Regions from separate parts of the Arthrobacter sp. Soil_C_49 genome, predicted to be linked through region 2. Evidence: riboswitches for the same ligand, from Rfam matches in the RefSeq annotation. Region 2 holds a riboswitch; the other holds the start of a gene.

Evidence for each region. A riboswitch is a leader RNA that binds a small molecule or an ion and turns the genes downstream of it on or off. The one in region 2 is predicted to bind cyclic di-AMP.
Region 1: it holds a riboswitch for cyclic di-AMP, as region 2 does, so the genes downstream of both, AC3A4Z_RS19960 (NlpC/P60 family protein) here and AC3A4Z_RS03270 (LysM peptidoglycan-binding domain-containing protein) in region 2, are expected to answer to the same signal.

What each region holds. Positions count from the first base shown of each region.
Region 1 is NZ_JBDGJZ010000016.1:60,324-67,862, reverse strand. It holds gene AC3A4Z_RS19990 (hypothetical protein) at 1-69, opposite strand, end outside; gene AC3A4Z_RS19985 (cold-shock protein) at 289-672, shown strand; gene AC3A4Z_RS19980 (DUF3027 domain-containing protein) at 679-1,323, shown strand; gene serC (phosphoserine transaminase) at 1,403-2,533, opposite strand; gene AC3A4Z_RS19970 (iron-dependent transcriptional repressor DtxR) at 2,810-3,517, shown strand; cyclic di-AMP (ydaO/yuaA leader) riboswitch at 3,624-3,865, shown strand; gene AC3A4Z_RS19965 (peptidoglycan DD-metalloendopeptidase family protein) at 3,876-4,697, shown strand; cyclic di-AMP (ydaO/yuaA leader) riboswitch at 4,845-5,007, shown strand; gene AC3A4Z_RS19960 (NlpC/P60 family protein) at 5,078-5,767, shown strand; gene AC3A4Z_RS19955 (NlpC/P60 family protein) at 5,929-6,693, shown strand; gene AC3A4Z_RS19950 (HNH endonuclease) at 6,941-7,441, shown strand; gene mobA (molybdenum cofactor guanylyltransferase) at 7,491-7,539, shown strand, end outside.
Region 2 is NZ_JBDGJZ010000001.1:699,896-707,434, forward strand. It holds gene AC3A4Z_RS03250 (DNA alkylation repair protein) at 1-518, opposite strand, end outside; gene AC3A4Z_RS03255 (TraR/DksA family transcriptional regulator) at 515-874, opposite strand; gene AC3A4Z_RS03260 (coiled-coil domain-containing protein) at 895-2,241, opposite strand; gene AC3A4Z_RS03265 (hypothetical protein) at 2,382-3,311, shown strand; cyclic di-AMP (ydaO/yuaA leader) riboswitch at 3,494-3,666, shown strand; gene AC3A4Z_RS03270 (LysM peptidoglycan-binding domain-containing protein) at 3,670-4,497, shown strand; gene AC3A4Z_RS03275 (protein adenylyltransferase SelO) at 4,569-6,044, opposite strand; gene AC3A4Z_RS03280 (APC family permease) at 6,041-7,483, opposite strand.

The DNA of each region.
Region 1 (7,539 bases), on a different contig from region 2:
CGCCAGCGAGAGCACGGCAACAACCGCGGCGAAGATCGTCAGGGGCCGCCGGTAACGCGAGGGTGTCATGGACGTAACGCTAACAGCCCGGTCCGACAGCGCAGGCAAGGGTACCAGGGGCGTTACGTCGGCAGGCATGGAAAGCAGGGTTAGGGCATCGGGCAGGATAACCTTGAGGGATACAGACCAACACGGTCTTCAGCCGTCATACCCTGAACCCGCACAACAATGCGGATGCGGTGACGGCTGGCCGTGTCTCAAGACGTCAGAACGAAGAAGGTTGATTACGTGCCTACCGGCAAGGTCAAGTGGTATGACAAGGACAAGGGCTTCGGATTCCTTGCGGGCGAAGACGGCCAGGAAGTGTTCCTGCCCAAGTCCTCGCTGCCCGAGGGTGTAACGGAGCTGAAGGCCGGCACCCGCGTTGAGTTCGGGGTGGCGGACGGCCGCAAAGGTGCCCAGGCCCTGGGGCTGCGCGTGCTGGACAAAACGCCGTCCATCGCCAAGGCAAAACGGCCCAGCGCACGGGACCTTGCCCCGTTGGTCCAGGACCTGGTGACCGTGCTGGACAACCTGTCCGGAACCCTCTCCAAAGGCAAGTACCCGGAAGGCAACAAGGGCAAGGCCATCGCCGCCGCCCTGCGTAAGGTTGCCGACGAGCTGGACGTTTAGGCACTGATGATTTCGGAAGCTGATCAGCCGGAGCCGGCAGTGGAACCGCAGGAGCCTGTTTCGTCCGCCGCCTCGCCGGGTTCGGCCGCTGCGCCGGCGCGGGCAGCAAAGCCGCGTGCCGGTGTCCCGGTATGGCGGACCGGCAAGCCCGACGCTTTCCTTGCCGCCGCTGTGGACACTGCCCGGAGCGCAATTGAGGGCATTACGGCAGCATCGGACATCGGACGGCACCTGGCGGCCAAGAGCGAAGGCGACCGCCTGGTGACGCATCTTTTTGAGTCCCGGCTGCCCGGCTACGCCGGCTGGCAGTGGTTCGCGGTACTGACCCGGAACTCACGCTCCAAGGTGGTAACCGTCAACGAGCTGGGCCTGCTGCCGTCCGAGGACTCCATCCTCGCCCCGGAATGGGTGCCGTGGGCGGAGCGCGTCCGGCCCGAGGACGAGCAGGAAGCTGAGCAGGAAACAGAAGCGGCCGGTGCCGCGTCTCCCGATGCCGCTGTGGACGAAGATGCGGTTGTAGGGCGTGCCGGCCAGGACGCTGAGGCAGATGTCCCCGAAGCGGCTGCCTCCGAGGCCGAAGAGCCGGAACAGTCCGCCACGGACGACGCCGGCACCACCTCACCGGATGCCCTTCAGGAGCGCTCCTCCTAAAGCAAAATAAACTAAGACAAACAAAAGGCGCCGCCCGGGAAGAACCCGGGCGGCGCCGTCGTACGTTAAGGCGTCCTGCCTACTTGCGCAGCTCGCCCACCACGTAGTCGATGCTCTCCAGCAGGGCAGAAACGTCCGCAGGCTCGATGGCCACGAACGTTGCGATGCGCAGCTGGTTGCGGCCCAGCTTGCGGTACGGTTCGGTGTCCACAACGCCGTTGGCGCGCAGGACCTTGGCAACCACAGACGCGTCCACTGACTCATCAAAGTCGATGGTGGCAATGACGTTCGAGCGCTCATCCGGGTTGGTGACGAAGGGGGTGGCGAACTCCGAGGCCTCAGCCCAGCTGTAGATCCGGCCGGCGGAATCCGCAGTGCGCTTGGACGCGAAGTCCAGGCCGCCGTTGGAGTTCAGCCACTGCACCTGCGCGTCCAGCGTCACCAGCGTGGACAGTGACGGGGTGTTGTAGGTCTGGTTCAGGCGCGAGTTGTCGATGGCGGTCTGCAGATCCAGGAAGTCGGGGATCCAGCGGTCGCCGGCCTTGATCCGGGCTGCCCGTTCCAGTGCTGCAGGGGAGAACAGGCCAAGCCAGAGCCCGCCGTCGGACGCAAAGTTCTTCTGCGGGGCAAAGTAGTACACGTCGCTCTGGGCCACGTCGACGTCCAGGCCGCCGGCGGCAGAGGTGGCGTCCACAAGGACCAGCGCACCTTCATCGGCGCCGGTGACACGCTGTACGGGGGCTGCGACGCCTGTGCTGGTCTCGTTCTGCGGCCAGGCGTAAACGTCCACGCCCGCCTCCGCCTGCGCGGAGGGACGGGTGCCGGGCTCGGACTTGATGATGGAGGACGCCTCCAGGAACGGTGCCTTGTTCGTGGCTGCGGCGAACTTGGAGCCGAATTCACCAAAGGAAAGGTGCTGGGCCTTCTTCTCCACCAGGCCAAAGCTGGCAATATCCCAGAACGCGGTGGAGCCGCCTACGCCCAGCACCACTTCGTACCCTTCGGGTGCACGGAAGAACTGGCTCAGGCCTTCGCGGACAGAACCCACCAGGTTCTTGACCGGGGCCTGCCGGTGGGAAGTGCCGAGGATGTTCTTTGACGCGGCCGACAACGCATCGATCTGCTCCTGACGGACTTTGGAAGGCCCGGCGCCGAACCGTCCGTCCTTGGGCAGGAGGTCGGCGGGAATAGTGATGCTGGTTTCGCTCACAGGTGCTCCAATTTCGGCGTGGACGTAACTTTGTCCGGACGGGTGCTGGCGGCCGGCAGTCGGCGGTGACTGCAACCAGGGCCTTCCTCATTCTGCCTGAAGCGCTGTTTCGGCGGGAACCCGGACCGTCATAGTCCAGCCAATGAGACGCTTGAGCAGCAGGGGCCGAACTATTCGGACAAAGTCAAAATAGGCTAAGCTTTTCCACGGACTACGTCGCAGTGAAGGCGATACGGTGGGACAACGCAAGGTACTGCGCTCGAGGAGCTGAGCTGGATGACGGATCTGATCGACACTACGGAAATGTACCTTCGGACCATTCTGGAGCTTGAGGAAGAGAACATCGTTGCTCTTCGTGCGCGCATCGCAGAGCGGCTCCGGCACTCCGGGCCCACTGTTTCGCAGACCATTGGCAGGATGGAGCGCGATGGTCTCGTGGTTGTCTCCGGAGACCGGCACCTGGAGCTCACTGAGACCGGGCGGAAGCGCGCCACCGAGGTCATGCGCAAGCACCGCCTGGCCGAGCGCCTGCTCGCCGACGTGATCGGCCTGGACTGGGCCTACGTCCATGACGAAGCCTGCCGCTGGGAGCATGTGATGAGCGAGCGGGTGGAGCGGCGGATCTATGAGATGCTCAACCACCCCACGGAATCTCCCTACGGAAATCCCATTCCCGGCCTGGCAGCCCTGGGCGGCGCGCCGTCGTCCGGTTTCGCCGACGGGGCCATCAGCCTGCTGGAAGCAATGAAGTCCTACGGGCCGGCATCGCAGGTGACCGTGAGCAGGCTCGCGGAGCCCATCCAGGTGGAGCCGGAGCTGCTGTCCCAGCTCGACGAAGGCGGTATCCGCCCCGGCGCCACTGTCTCGCTGGAACGCGTCGGCGATTACATTTCGGTGCGCGTCCCGGGCATTGAAGGCGCGCTGGAACTGCCGCCCGAGGTGGCTGCGCATGTGTTTGTCGCAATCCGCCAGCCTGCGGTCTAAGGCGCCGGGTACCCGATAGAGGGCCGTTTACGCAAAGATAACGGAATTGTTACTAAGGGGCTTAAGCCCCTATAGTTGAACCAAGCGTTGATATTAAAGCGTTACCTGATCTGGAGCCGAGCTCTGCCAGCGGATCGGGAGCACGAGTCGTAACTGGCAGAGGCGGGGGAACCACAACCGGCAGCCGGGGGACTGCCTTGGGGTGAAGTCCGTCAGCAGCAAGCCTCTTCCAGCGAAGGATCCTTACCGGGATATCTCTGTGCCGAAGCTTGCTTACGGCGGACCGGGTCTTTGAACTCTCTGACCCGAATCCGACAGCTAACTTCGCAGGCTTTCCAGAGAGGAACCCTTCTTGACCATGCAGAATTCCAGGGGACGCCGCCGGGCGGCGGGCCCTGCTTCGACACCGCGCGTTGTCGAAGTCATCACGTCGGAGCGCCCCCGCGATCTCCACCGTGATGCCCGCCGTCGCCGCGGCCCCCTCCGCCAGATCACCGAGTTCGCCGCAGCCAGCGGCATCGGCCAAAAGGCCGGCATCGCCCTTGCTGCCACCGGCCTGGTCCTCACCGTGACAGTGCCCGCCACCAGCCCCGTGATGGCCACCGATGCCGCCGGTGGTGCGCCCGTAGCCGCTTCCGCCGTTACCCCGCAGCCGCAGGTTTCAGCCGAAGCGGGAGCCCAGATCGACTTCAGCCGCTCTGCGGTAGTCACCCAGGCTGATCCGGACGGCAAGCTGAAGCAACTGCTCAGCGCCCAATCGGCAGGTGCCATCAGCCGCGCCGCCTCGGCCGGCAGCCTTGGTGCTCCGCTGGCTGTGATGTCCACCGCATCGCCGTTCGGCTACCGCGTGAGTCCCATCACAGGGGGAACGGGCGATTTCCACCGCGGCCAGGACTACGTGGCCCAGTGCGGCACATCCGTTATGGCAGCTGCTACCGGAACCGTGACCTTTGTGGGCTGGCACCAGTACGGCGGCGGGAACCGCGTGGTGATCGACCACGGAAACGGCCTGGAAACCACCTACAACCACCTGTCGTCCTTCAGCGTGAAGGAAGGGCAGACCGTGTCCCGCGGCGAAGCTATCGCGCTTAGCGGCACTACGGGGGCTTCCACCGGCTGCCACCTGCACTTTGAGGTCCAGGTCAACGGCGAAGTGGTCGATCCCACTGGCTGGCTCTAGTCAAGTGACGGTTAACTCTCAGATGAACGTGACCCGTCGTGATCTGAATGTGACATTCAGTCAAAACTGCTGTAGCGTCTAACTCGCGTCAACTTTTCCGAAGTTGACGCTCTTGTGCGGATTGCCTAGCTCTGCCACCGCTCAAGGTCCGTTCGCATGACATCGTCTGGCAGGGGCGGGGGAACCAATTTTGGCCTTTCCAATTGGAGAGGCCTTGGGGTTAAGTCGCAAAGCTTCCTTGGAAGCAGCGCGGCCGGGTGACTCCCATCCGAATCCGACAGCTCACCTCGCAGGCATTGGGAGAGGCTACCTTCGTGTCTTCACGCCATAATTCTGCGCGCCACCGTGCGCAAACGGTTCGTACCAACCCCCTGGACACTGTGTCCAAGGCTGTTAGTGCCAATGCCGGGACAGTTGGTCGCCAGGCTGCCGTTATCGCAGCTGCCTCGGGCCTGATCCTGAGCATGGGCCTGCCGGCCAACGCCGCAGACACCACCGCCGGGGTGTCCGCCTCCACCGAGTCCGGGTCAGCGCAAAGCGCCCTTGCCGTTACTGCGGCACCCACGGCCACCGTCTCCTTCGAACGCCCCGTGGTCAAGACCACTGCCGCTCCCAAGGTGCAGACCGTACGCGCCCAGTCCACTGACTCAGCTGATCGAACCGCTGCTGCCGGAGCCGCTGCTGCCGGAACCGCGGCATCTGCCACGGAGAAGCTGGCCGAAACCGTGTCCGCTGCCTCCACCTCGGGTATTGCTGCCATTGCGTACACCGGCATCGGCCACTCGTACGTATGGGGCGGTACCAGCCCCGTCACCGGCTGGGACTGCTCCGGCTTCACCCAGTGGGTTTACGCGCAGGCCGGCATCAGCATCCCGCGCACCAACGCATGGACTGCCATGAAGCCCACTTCCACCCCGCAGCCCGGTGACCTTGTTATGCAGAACGGCGGCGCGCACGTTGGCATCTACGTCGGCAACGGCATGATGATCAGCGCCCTTAACCCCTCCCAGGGAACGCTGCTGCACGCGGTTGCCGCCACCGGCTCCTCCGCGTTCTTCACTATGAACTAGTTCTTCGACCTCCGGGTCCAAGGGCTTTTTCTTTGCCCACAGGCTTTTCGCTAAATCACACATCCCCGTTCGGGACGTGCCGGCGTACCCCCAAGATGCCGGCACGTCCAAACCCCCCTGCCTGCCTACAAGGTGACAGGGGAAAACGAAAGAGAGAACTGATGACTACTCGTGCAACCGCACGGCATCGTGCCGAGGTCACCAAGACCAATTCGTTCGCCATCATTGCCAAGGCTGTTGGCGACAACGCCGGCGGCGTCGGCCGCCAGGCAGCGGTGATCGCTGCCGCTTCCGGCCTGGTCCTGACCAGCGGCCTGGCAGCCAACGCTGCAGACACCAATGTCCAGCGTGACTCCGCTCCGGCCTCCAACCTGGAAGTTGAATCAACGGTTGAGGCCCCGATTTCGGCTGAGTCCACCATTGCCATTTCCTTCGAGAAGCCCGCAGTGACCACCACTCCGGCTCCCGTTGTGGAAGCTCCGGAACCCGAGGTTGAGGTCCAGGAAGCAGCCGCCCCGGCCGCCCAGCCGGTTCTTGCCGCCAAGGTGATCGCTTCGGCTCCGGCCGCAGCTCCCGCCGCCCCGGCCGCTTCCGCATCCGGTAAGGGTGCAGCCATCCTCTCCGCTGCCTACGCGCAGCTTGGCGTGATGCAGGACTGCACCATGCTGGTCACCAACTCCCTGGCGGCCGTTGGCATCAACTTCCACGACTGGCCCGCCGGCTACCTGTCCCTCGGCCGCACCGTGAGCGCCGCCGAAGCGCAGCCCGGCGACCTGATCTACTACGCCGATGGCGGCGCCGGCATGGCCCACATCGCTGTCTACGCCGGAAACGGCCAGGCGGTGCACGGCGGCTACAACGGCAACCAGACCGTTGTCTTCAGCGCCAACGTTGGCTCCGGACCGGTCTTCATCCGCGTCAACTGATACCTCCGGCCCGCTGATCCGGGCTGACCAGGATCGCCAGACAACCCCTGCCGTACGGCAGGGGTTGTCTTTGTTTAACCGGGCGTCGCAGGGCTGCGCCTGGAAGCGGACACGGCGGGTCCGGTCCCGGCATTAGCTGATAGCGCACTTCTTTGTTTACTCTTGTGGTGTCGATCCATAGCCCGGACATGCCGAGGGCAGCCGGCCCTCGTGCCCCTGACGGGTGCGGCCGTGAAGAGGTACGTGCATGCGCACTCTCGTTCTGAATGCTGGATATGAACCGCTGGCGGTTATTTCTTTCCGCCGGGCGCTGGTGCTTGTGCTGACGAACAAGGCGAGCGTTGTGGCCGAAGGGGACGATCCCGTAGTGGGTCCCCAGGAGATACTGGGCCGCCCGTCCGTGATTCTCCTGAACCGCTACATCCGCCCCAGATACAACCAGTCAACGGCTGTGAGCAGACGCGGGGTGCTCCGACGCGACGGGCACAAATGCGCGTACTGCGGAAAAGCCGCGCACACCATTGACCATGTCCACCCCAAATCCCGCGGCGGCGCGGATTCATGGGAGAACCTGGTGGCCGCGTGCCTTCGCTGCAACAACGCGAAGGGTGATCACACCCCCGCGGAGATGGGCTGGAAGCTGCGCTTCGTGCCCGAACCTCCGCATGGCGCCATCTGGCAGATCAAGGAACTCGAGAAGCCCGCACCTGCCTGGGATCCGTTCCTGCTGCCGGAGCGTGCTGCCTGACCCAGACCGTGCGGGCACGGTTGCGATGTGCCCCCGCTAGGCTGGGGGAGTGGAGCAGAACAGGTTGGACTTCGATGCCCTGATCCTTGCCGGCGGGC
Region 2 (7,539 bases):
TGCTGTTCGAGGAAGGCGGCTGCGTTGCGTAGCTGCGTATCCGGGTCCGTCCGCCACCGGGCAAGGACGACGGCGGCCCGCTGGCGGTCGCGGCCATGGAGCCGGGCCAGGAAAGGGGCCAGCACGTCCGCCAGCAGCGGGTCAACCAGTTCCCGGCTTCCGGCGGACCTCAGGAAGCCCTCCATCCGGGTCAGGTCCGAATGCCGCAGCAGCGCCGCCTTGGTTTGCAGCAGCACAATGGCGGCGAGCCGGCGCTCATAGACGGCGCGCGCACCCGGCCCCGGCTGTCCCCAGAGCGCGGACGCCAGCTGCACCACGGCGTCGTGATCAAGGTCTTTGTACTTCCGCAGCGTGTCGCGGACGGTTCCGCGGACGGCGCCCACCGAGGACCCGTAGGAGGCGAGCTCACCGCCCAGCCTGCCCTCAACGTCGTCCGCCCGGTACCAGGCACCCTCGTTTTGCAGGGTGCGGTCAACAAAGCCGGCAGCGGCTCCTACAACGTCTGCGGCAGTGCTCATCGAGTGCGGCCTGCCGACGCATGGCGGATGCAGAATGGCGTCCAGGGGCGCGCCTCCAGCCTTCCTTCGGCGATGGTTTCGCCGCAGACGGCGCAGGACCCGTAGGTGCAGTCGGCGATCCTGGCCAGGGCGGCCTCAACCTGGTCCAGCCCGGCGCTGCTTTGCTTCAGGAGTGCCGAGGCCTGGGACAGTTCGAAGGCGATAGTGGAGCCTTCCGGATCATGTTCGTCGTCCACGTTGGAATCCTGGCGGGCGGAGTTCGCAGCGGTGATGTCCGCGCGGAGGGCCGGAAGCAACGCCAGCTTTCGGGCCCGCTCCGCCTCGAGCAGGATCCGGAACCGTTCGAAATCAGGCATGGGAAAAGCCTAACGCCCGGTCAGTACCAGTTGTTGGACACCGAGTGGTTCCAGGCCCCGCACGGCGAGCCGTACCGGCCGCTGATGTAGCCCAGCCCCCATTCGACCTGCGTCCGGTAGCTGGTGAGCCAGTCGCTGCCGGCGCTGGAGTATTTCCCGGGCGGCAACGCCTGGGCAATGCCGTAGGCCCCGGAGTAGGGGTTGGTGGCCGTGGTCAGCCAGTTGGATTCCTTGGTCCAGAGCTGGGCGAGGCACAGGAACTGGTCCTGGCCCCAGCCGTAGGCGCCCAGCCTGCCCGCGGCGTAGCTCTTGGCTCCTGCCGGGTCATTGACGGCGCCGCCGGGAACGGAAGGCACGACGACGGGCGGCGGGCCGGGTGCCACGGGCTGCGCAGGGGCGGGGGCAGGATTTGCCGGCGCGGGCTTTGCCGGGGCCGGATTGGCGGGTGCAGGATTTGCCGGTGCAGGATTTGCCGGTGCAGGGCCGGCTGGAGCCTGCGGGCGGACGGCAGTTGCTGCGGCCGCCCTGGCTGCCGCTTCTGCCTGCTGGCGGGCCTGCTCAGCAGCTGCGGCGCGCTTTGCGGCCTGCGCGGCCTCATAGGCGGCCTGCGCGGCCTGGCCCTGCCGGTATGCGCCCTCAACTGCCGCCGTCGTGCCCTTGAGCGAGGCCAGTTGCGCTGTCAGCTCCTCGCTGCGCTGGCGGCTTTCCGCGACCTGGCGTGCCATCGCATCCTGCGCGGACCGGGCGGCGTCCAGTTTCGCCTTGGCTTCAAGGGACAACCGCTCCCGTTCGGCTTTGGCGGCGCTTTCCTGGGCGGCCAACGAGGATGCGATCCGGCCGGTCTGCTCTGCCCTGGCCACCAGCCCTGCCGTTTTATCGCCGACAATCCGCACCACGTTGAGCCCCTGGACGCTGTTGGTCTGGATCGCATCGAGGGCAACGAAGAATCCCATGGTGGTGCCGCCGGTTTTATAGGACTGGGCCGCGAGGGCACCCAGTTCCTTCCGGTGCCTGGACAGCTCGGCGTTCGCCTGCGAAACCTGTGCGGTGAGGGCCTCCACTTTTGCGCCGGCCGCCTGAAGGGCAGAGTCCGTAACGGCATACTCGGCCGCCGACCGGACGGCCGCTGCTCCCAGGGACTCCGACTGGGCCTGCAGGCCACCCAGCAAGTCGTTGATCCTGGTGATCTCCGTTGCCTTACCGGCTTCGGTCAACTTCGCCTGCTGGACATCCTCCCAGGAGGGATAGTCACCGGCCGGGTCCTGCTCCGCCCCGGCGGCCGGGCCATTCCACAGCGTTCCGGCCAAGGCAACCGCCAACAGCCCTGCGAGCGCGACAGGCCTGGGTTTTGTAACGAACAGGGGCATAGTCCCGAAGCATACCGGCGGCAACCCGGGCCGGACGGCCGAAGTTTCCACATCGTTACATTGCCGGAAGTCCTTAGACCATCCCGCCCGCCAGCGTGGGCGCCCGGCGGCCGCAGGGAAGCGCCCCCTAAACTGTTGGCATGTACGGGGACAGTGCACTCGGCGGCGGTATGGGCGGGCAGCATTTTCGGACCCGGCTGCAGTGGATGGCCGCCCCGACGGCACTTGCCGCGGCAGCAGCCGGCGTCAGCGCGTGCACGGGACCGGAGCAACCGCCGGCGACTAAGCCGCAGCCGATTTCCGTGGAAATCAACCAGTCGCGGGACCAATACGGCAAGCAGGCCGTGCTGCTGCAGCTCACCAATACCACCGGCGGACCCCTGGCCGTCGAAGAAGTCCGGGTGTCCACGCCGCTGTTCCGAGGCGAACTTCGGTGGCAGCGTGACGGCGCAGGACTTGAGTTGCCTCCCGGACAGCCCAAGAGCCTCCCGGTCCAGCTTCCCGCAGCCGAATGCACTGACGGGCCAGCCCCCGCGACGGAGACACTGGCTTCGGTGCTGTTCACCGGCCCGGCGCACTCAGAACCGCAGGAGCTGACGCGCGGAGCCGACGATCCGTTCGGCGTCCTCAGCCGGAACAACGCCGAGCTCTGCCTTGCCGCCGGCGCTGCTGCCGTTGCGGACATCGCCTTGGACTCCTCCCTTGACGTGGCCGCGGACTCCCGCACCGCCGTCGTCCGGCTGGTTGCCATTCCAAAAGCCCGGGTGAACGGCGTGGCGAAGTCCCTGCTGCTGGACCACATCCAGGGGACAACTCTCCTGACTGAGGTGCCCGGGCATCCCTGGCCTGCGGGCATCAGTATCGAGCAGGGCGGACCGCCCGCTGAATGGCGCTTGTGGATCAGGCCTGCGCGCTGCGATCCGCACGCCGTGGCAGAGGACAAGGTGGGCACCCTGCTTCCCCTCCACGTTCAAGCGGACGGACGCGAGGGGCAGCTGAAAGTTGCCGCAGACGCGGTGTTACGTGCGCAACTTTATGACTTTGTTACGCGCGCGTGCGCCGAGGAGTAACCAGGCGCATCAGCCGAGGTCAGCAAAAGATCGCCGCCGAAATCCAGTCAATGGCTAAATACGAGAGAAGCCGCTCGTATGTTATCCAAATGTGACAATTGACTGGAGGGCGGGTTATGGTCTTCAGGTGTCCCTCCCAAACGGGACATTCCCATCAGTATGCCGAGCCCTGCCACTGATCCGGGATTCAATCGCTTTCCAGCTGGCAGGGACGGGGGAACCACCTTTCCGCGGCCTCATCAGAGGCCTTGGGGTTAAGTCGCTAGCGCCTCCGTTCCGTTTCGGAGCCGCTTCCGGCCGGGTATCTCCAACCCGAACCCGACAGCTCACCCCGCAGGCATGGGAGAGGCGATCAAACGTGTCAAAAAATTCCATTACCGCCCGTCACCGCGCGACTCCGGCCCGCTCAATCGCGCTCCAGGGCTTGGCTGTATCAGCCAAGTCGCTTGGCCGCCCGGCGCTCGCCGTAGCAGCAGCCTCCGGCATTGCGTTCGGTGTGGGCGCCCCGGCCCACGCAGGCGTAACCGGACCGGACACCACCGGGACCACTAACACCCAGGCTTCCGCAGCGCCTGCCGCTGCCGTGGCTGCTCCGGCAGCAGCTGCAGCCAACGCGCACACCGTTGTTTCGGGCGACACCCTGGGCGGCATCTCAGCCGCCTACGGCGTCAGCCTCAATGACGTCCTGTCCGCCAATGGCCTGGCGATCACCGCGATCATCTACCCCGGCGACCAGATCCAGATTCCGGGTGCCGGTCAAGTTGCAGCCGCTCCGGCCGCTGCTCCTGCTCCTGCTCCCGTCCAGGCAGCTGTTGCCGCGGCTCCGGCCAACACCGGGGTGAACGTCTCCTACGCGTCAGCTCCGGCTGCCACCGGTTCGGGCGCCGGCGCCGCCATCCTGGCGTCGGCTTACGGCCAGGTGGGCGTCCAGCAGGACTGCACCGCCATGGTGGAGAAAGCCCTGCGGTCCGTGGGTAAGAGCGTTGGCGACCTGGCTCCCGGCCAGTTCTTCCAGTACGGCTCCGTGGTGGGAACCCCCGCTGCCGGTGACCTGGTGATCACTGCCGGCCACGTCGGTGTGTACGCCGGCAACGGCCAGGTTGTCAGCGGCGGCGTGGACGGTTTCAAGACCGAGGTCCACTCCATCAGCTGGCTCAGCGGCGCTTCCTTCGTCCGCGTAGCGTAGTCACGCAACCCAAACAGGGGCGGCAGGCGGGATTCCCGCCTGCCGCCCCTGTTTCGTTGTTGGTGGATCCCTTACGTGCCGCAGAAGGTCTGGTAGCTGCCGAAGTCTTCCGGGGCTCCCTCGGCGTAGCGCTCCAGGCCCGGGCGCTCCTCGTACGGCGCACGGACAACGTCCACGAGCCGGTTGAACGGGCCAAGGTCGCCGTCAGTTGCTGCGGCGAGCGCTTCCTCCACCAGGTGGTTGCGCGGTATATACGCGGGGTTGACCCGGTCCATCAGGCCCGCGTCGGGCTGCAGGGCCTGCCACCGCGCGGCCCAGGCGTCGAATGCGGCCAGATCCAGGACCATGCCCCGGACGGGCCGATGGTTTCCACGCGCTGCCTGCCCGAGGCTCCGGAAAAACCGCGTGTAGTCCACGGGCCCGTCCTTGAGGATGGCAATTACGCCGTCCACCAGCTCAGAGGCTTCTTCTGCCTCGGGGCTCCCCGCCGGGCGTTCCTTCAAACCGAGTTTCTTTTTCATCCCGGTGAACCAGGCGTCACTGTACTGGCGGCGGAACGCTCCCAATGCTTCCACCGCCGGCGCCACGGCCTGTTCCTGGTCTTCGTTGATGAGCGGCAGCATTGCCTCGGCAAGGCGGGCGAGGTTCCATTCCGCCACCACCGGCTGGTTCGCGTAGGCGTAGCGTCCGCCGACGTCGATGGAGCTGTAGACCGCCGCCGGGTTGAAGGCGTCCATAAAGGCGCAGGGGCCGTAGTCGATGGTTTCCCCGGAGATGGTCATGTTGTCTGTGTTCATCACGCCGTGGACGAAGCCCACCAGCATCCATCGGGCCACCAGTGACGCCTGGGCGGCTACCACCGCCTCGAAGAGGGCAAGGTAGGGGTTGTCCGCCTGGGCGGCAGACGGGTGGTGCCGGCTGATGGCGTGATCGGCGAGGCGCCGCAGGAGGTCCATATTCTCGGTGGCCCGCGCGTACTGGAAGCTCCCAACCCGCAGGTGGCTGCTTGCCACCCGCGCCAGGACCGCGCCGGGAAGCATGGTCTCACGGCGGACCGGACGGCCGGTGGCCGTCACGGCCAGGGAACGGGTGGTGGGGATGCCCAGTGCGTACATCGCCTCACTCACCACGTACTCCCGCAGCATGGGCCCGACGACGGCGCGGCCGTCGCCGGCGCGGGCGAAGGGCGTGCGGCCGGAACCTTTCAGGTGGAGATCCCGCAGCCTCCCGTGCACATCCGCCACTTCTCCGAGGAGAAGGGCACGGCCGTCGCCGAGCAGGGGTGAGTACCCGCCGAACTGGTGGCCGGCATAGGCCTGGGCTACGGGCGTCGCGCCCGCCGGTATGTGGTTGCCCAGAAGGAGCCGGACGCCCTCCGGCGACTGGAGGTATTCCGGATGCAGCCCCAGTTCGCGCGCCAGTTCCTCATTGAGGACAAGGAGGTTGGGGTCGGGTGCTTCCTCTGCCTGCCAGGGAACAGCCAGCTCCGACAGTTCCCGGGCAAACCGCCCGTCAAAGGTAATTGTTGATTCAGCAGCAGCTGTCATTCTTCAAGCCTTCCCTCCTGGTTTGTTTTCCGGTTGATCAGCCACGTGACGAACCAAAGGACAACGCCGATGGCCATCAGGCCGCCGGCAATCTGGTACTGGATGACGTTCCTGCCCACCCACGGGCCGGCCAGGAAGGCGCACAGCAATGCGGCCACGAGCGGCATCTGCCCCGGCGAAGTGAAGAATACCTTGCGGTTGGGGTCCCGCTTGCGCCGCAGCACCACGCAGGCCACGTTGACCACCGTAAACACGCACAGCAGCAGGAACGCCGTGGTGCCTGAGAGGTTGGCCACGATGTTGCTTTCGGGGTCACTGGTGACGTAGAGGATGAGTCCGAGCGCCAGGACCGTGGAGAAGAGAATGCCGGCCCAGGGCGTGCGCCGGCCGCGCAGGACCTTGCCCAGGGGCCGCGGCAGGACGTGCTGCCGGGCCATCCCGTAAATCAGGCGGCTGGCCATAAGCATGTTGATCAGCGCAGTGTTGGCTACGGCAAAGACCGCGAGGAAAGGAAAGATCCTGTCGATCGGGAAATCCGGCGAGCCTTTGTGCACCACTTCCAGCAGGGCGGCGCCTTCGGCCTCCCTGATGCCTTCCAGCTCCGTGGGCGTGAGCACGCTGACCACAGAGACGGCAACAAGCATGTACAACAGGACGGCGATGCCCAGGCCGGTCAGCATGGTCCGCGGGAAGATCTTTTCCGGGTGCTGGGTTTCTTCCACCATGTTCACGGAGTCCTCGAAACCCACCATGGCGAAGAAGGCAATGGAGGTGGCTGCGGTGACCGCAAGGAACAGGCCCTTGTCCTGGTAGTCGTTGAAGACAAAAATCTCGCCGGCGTTTCCCGTTCCCTGGAACATCACAAAAAAGCCGACGCCGATCACTATGCACAGGGCCAGCATCTCCACCATGGTGAGGACGACATTGAACTTCACGCTCTCCCCCACGCCGCGCAGGTTGATGAGGGCCAGGAGCAGCATAAAGGCCATGGCGACGGCGGTGATGACGCCCTGCCCGGGCATTCCCATCCACCCGTTGATGTCCAGGCCGCCAAACAGGTTCTGGGCCAGGACGTTGGCGGAGGTGGAGGCGCTGGTGATGCCTGAACAGACCACGGCGAATGCCACCAGGAAGGTGACGAAGTGGATACCGAAGGCCTTGTGGGTATACAGGGCGGCGCCGGCGGCCTGGGGATACTGCGTGACGAGTTCGAGGTAGGAGAAAGCCGTCAGCGTTGCCACCACAAAGGCCAGCAGGAACGGCAGCCACACAATGCCGCCCACTGTTCCGGCCATGGTCCCTGTCACGGCGTAAACCCCTGCGCCCAGGATGTCACCGACAATGAAGAGCAGGAGGAGCTTGGGTCCCAGGACCCGCTTGAGTTCTGGTTCCTGGCCTTCAGGGGTGACGTCATAGACTTCTTCGGAAGTTGTGCTCATTGTCTACCTCCACAACGCATTGGGCCTCTGGGCCATGGCGTGCCTACCGGATAATT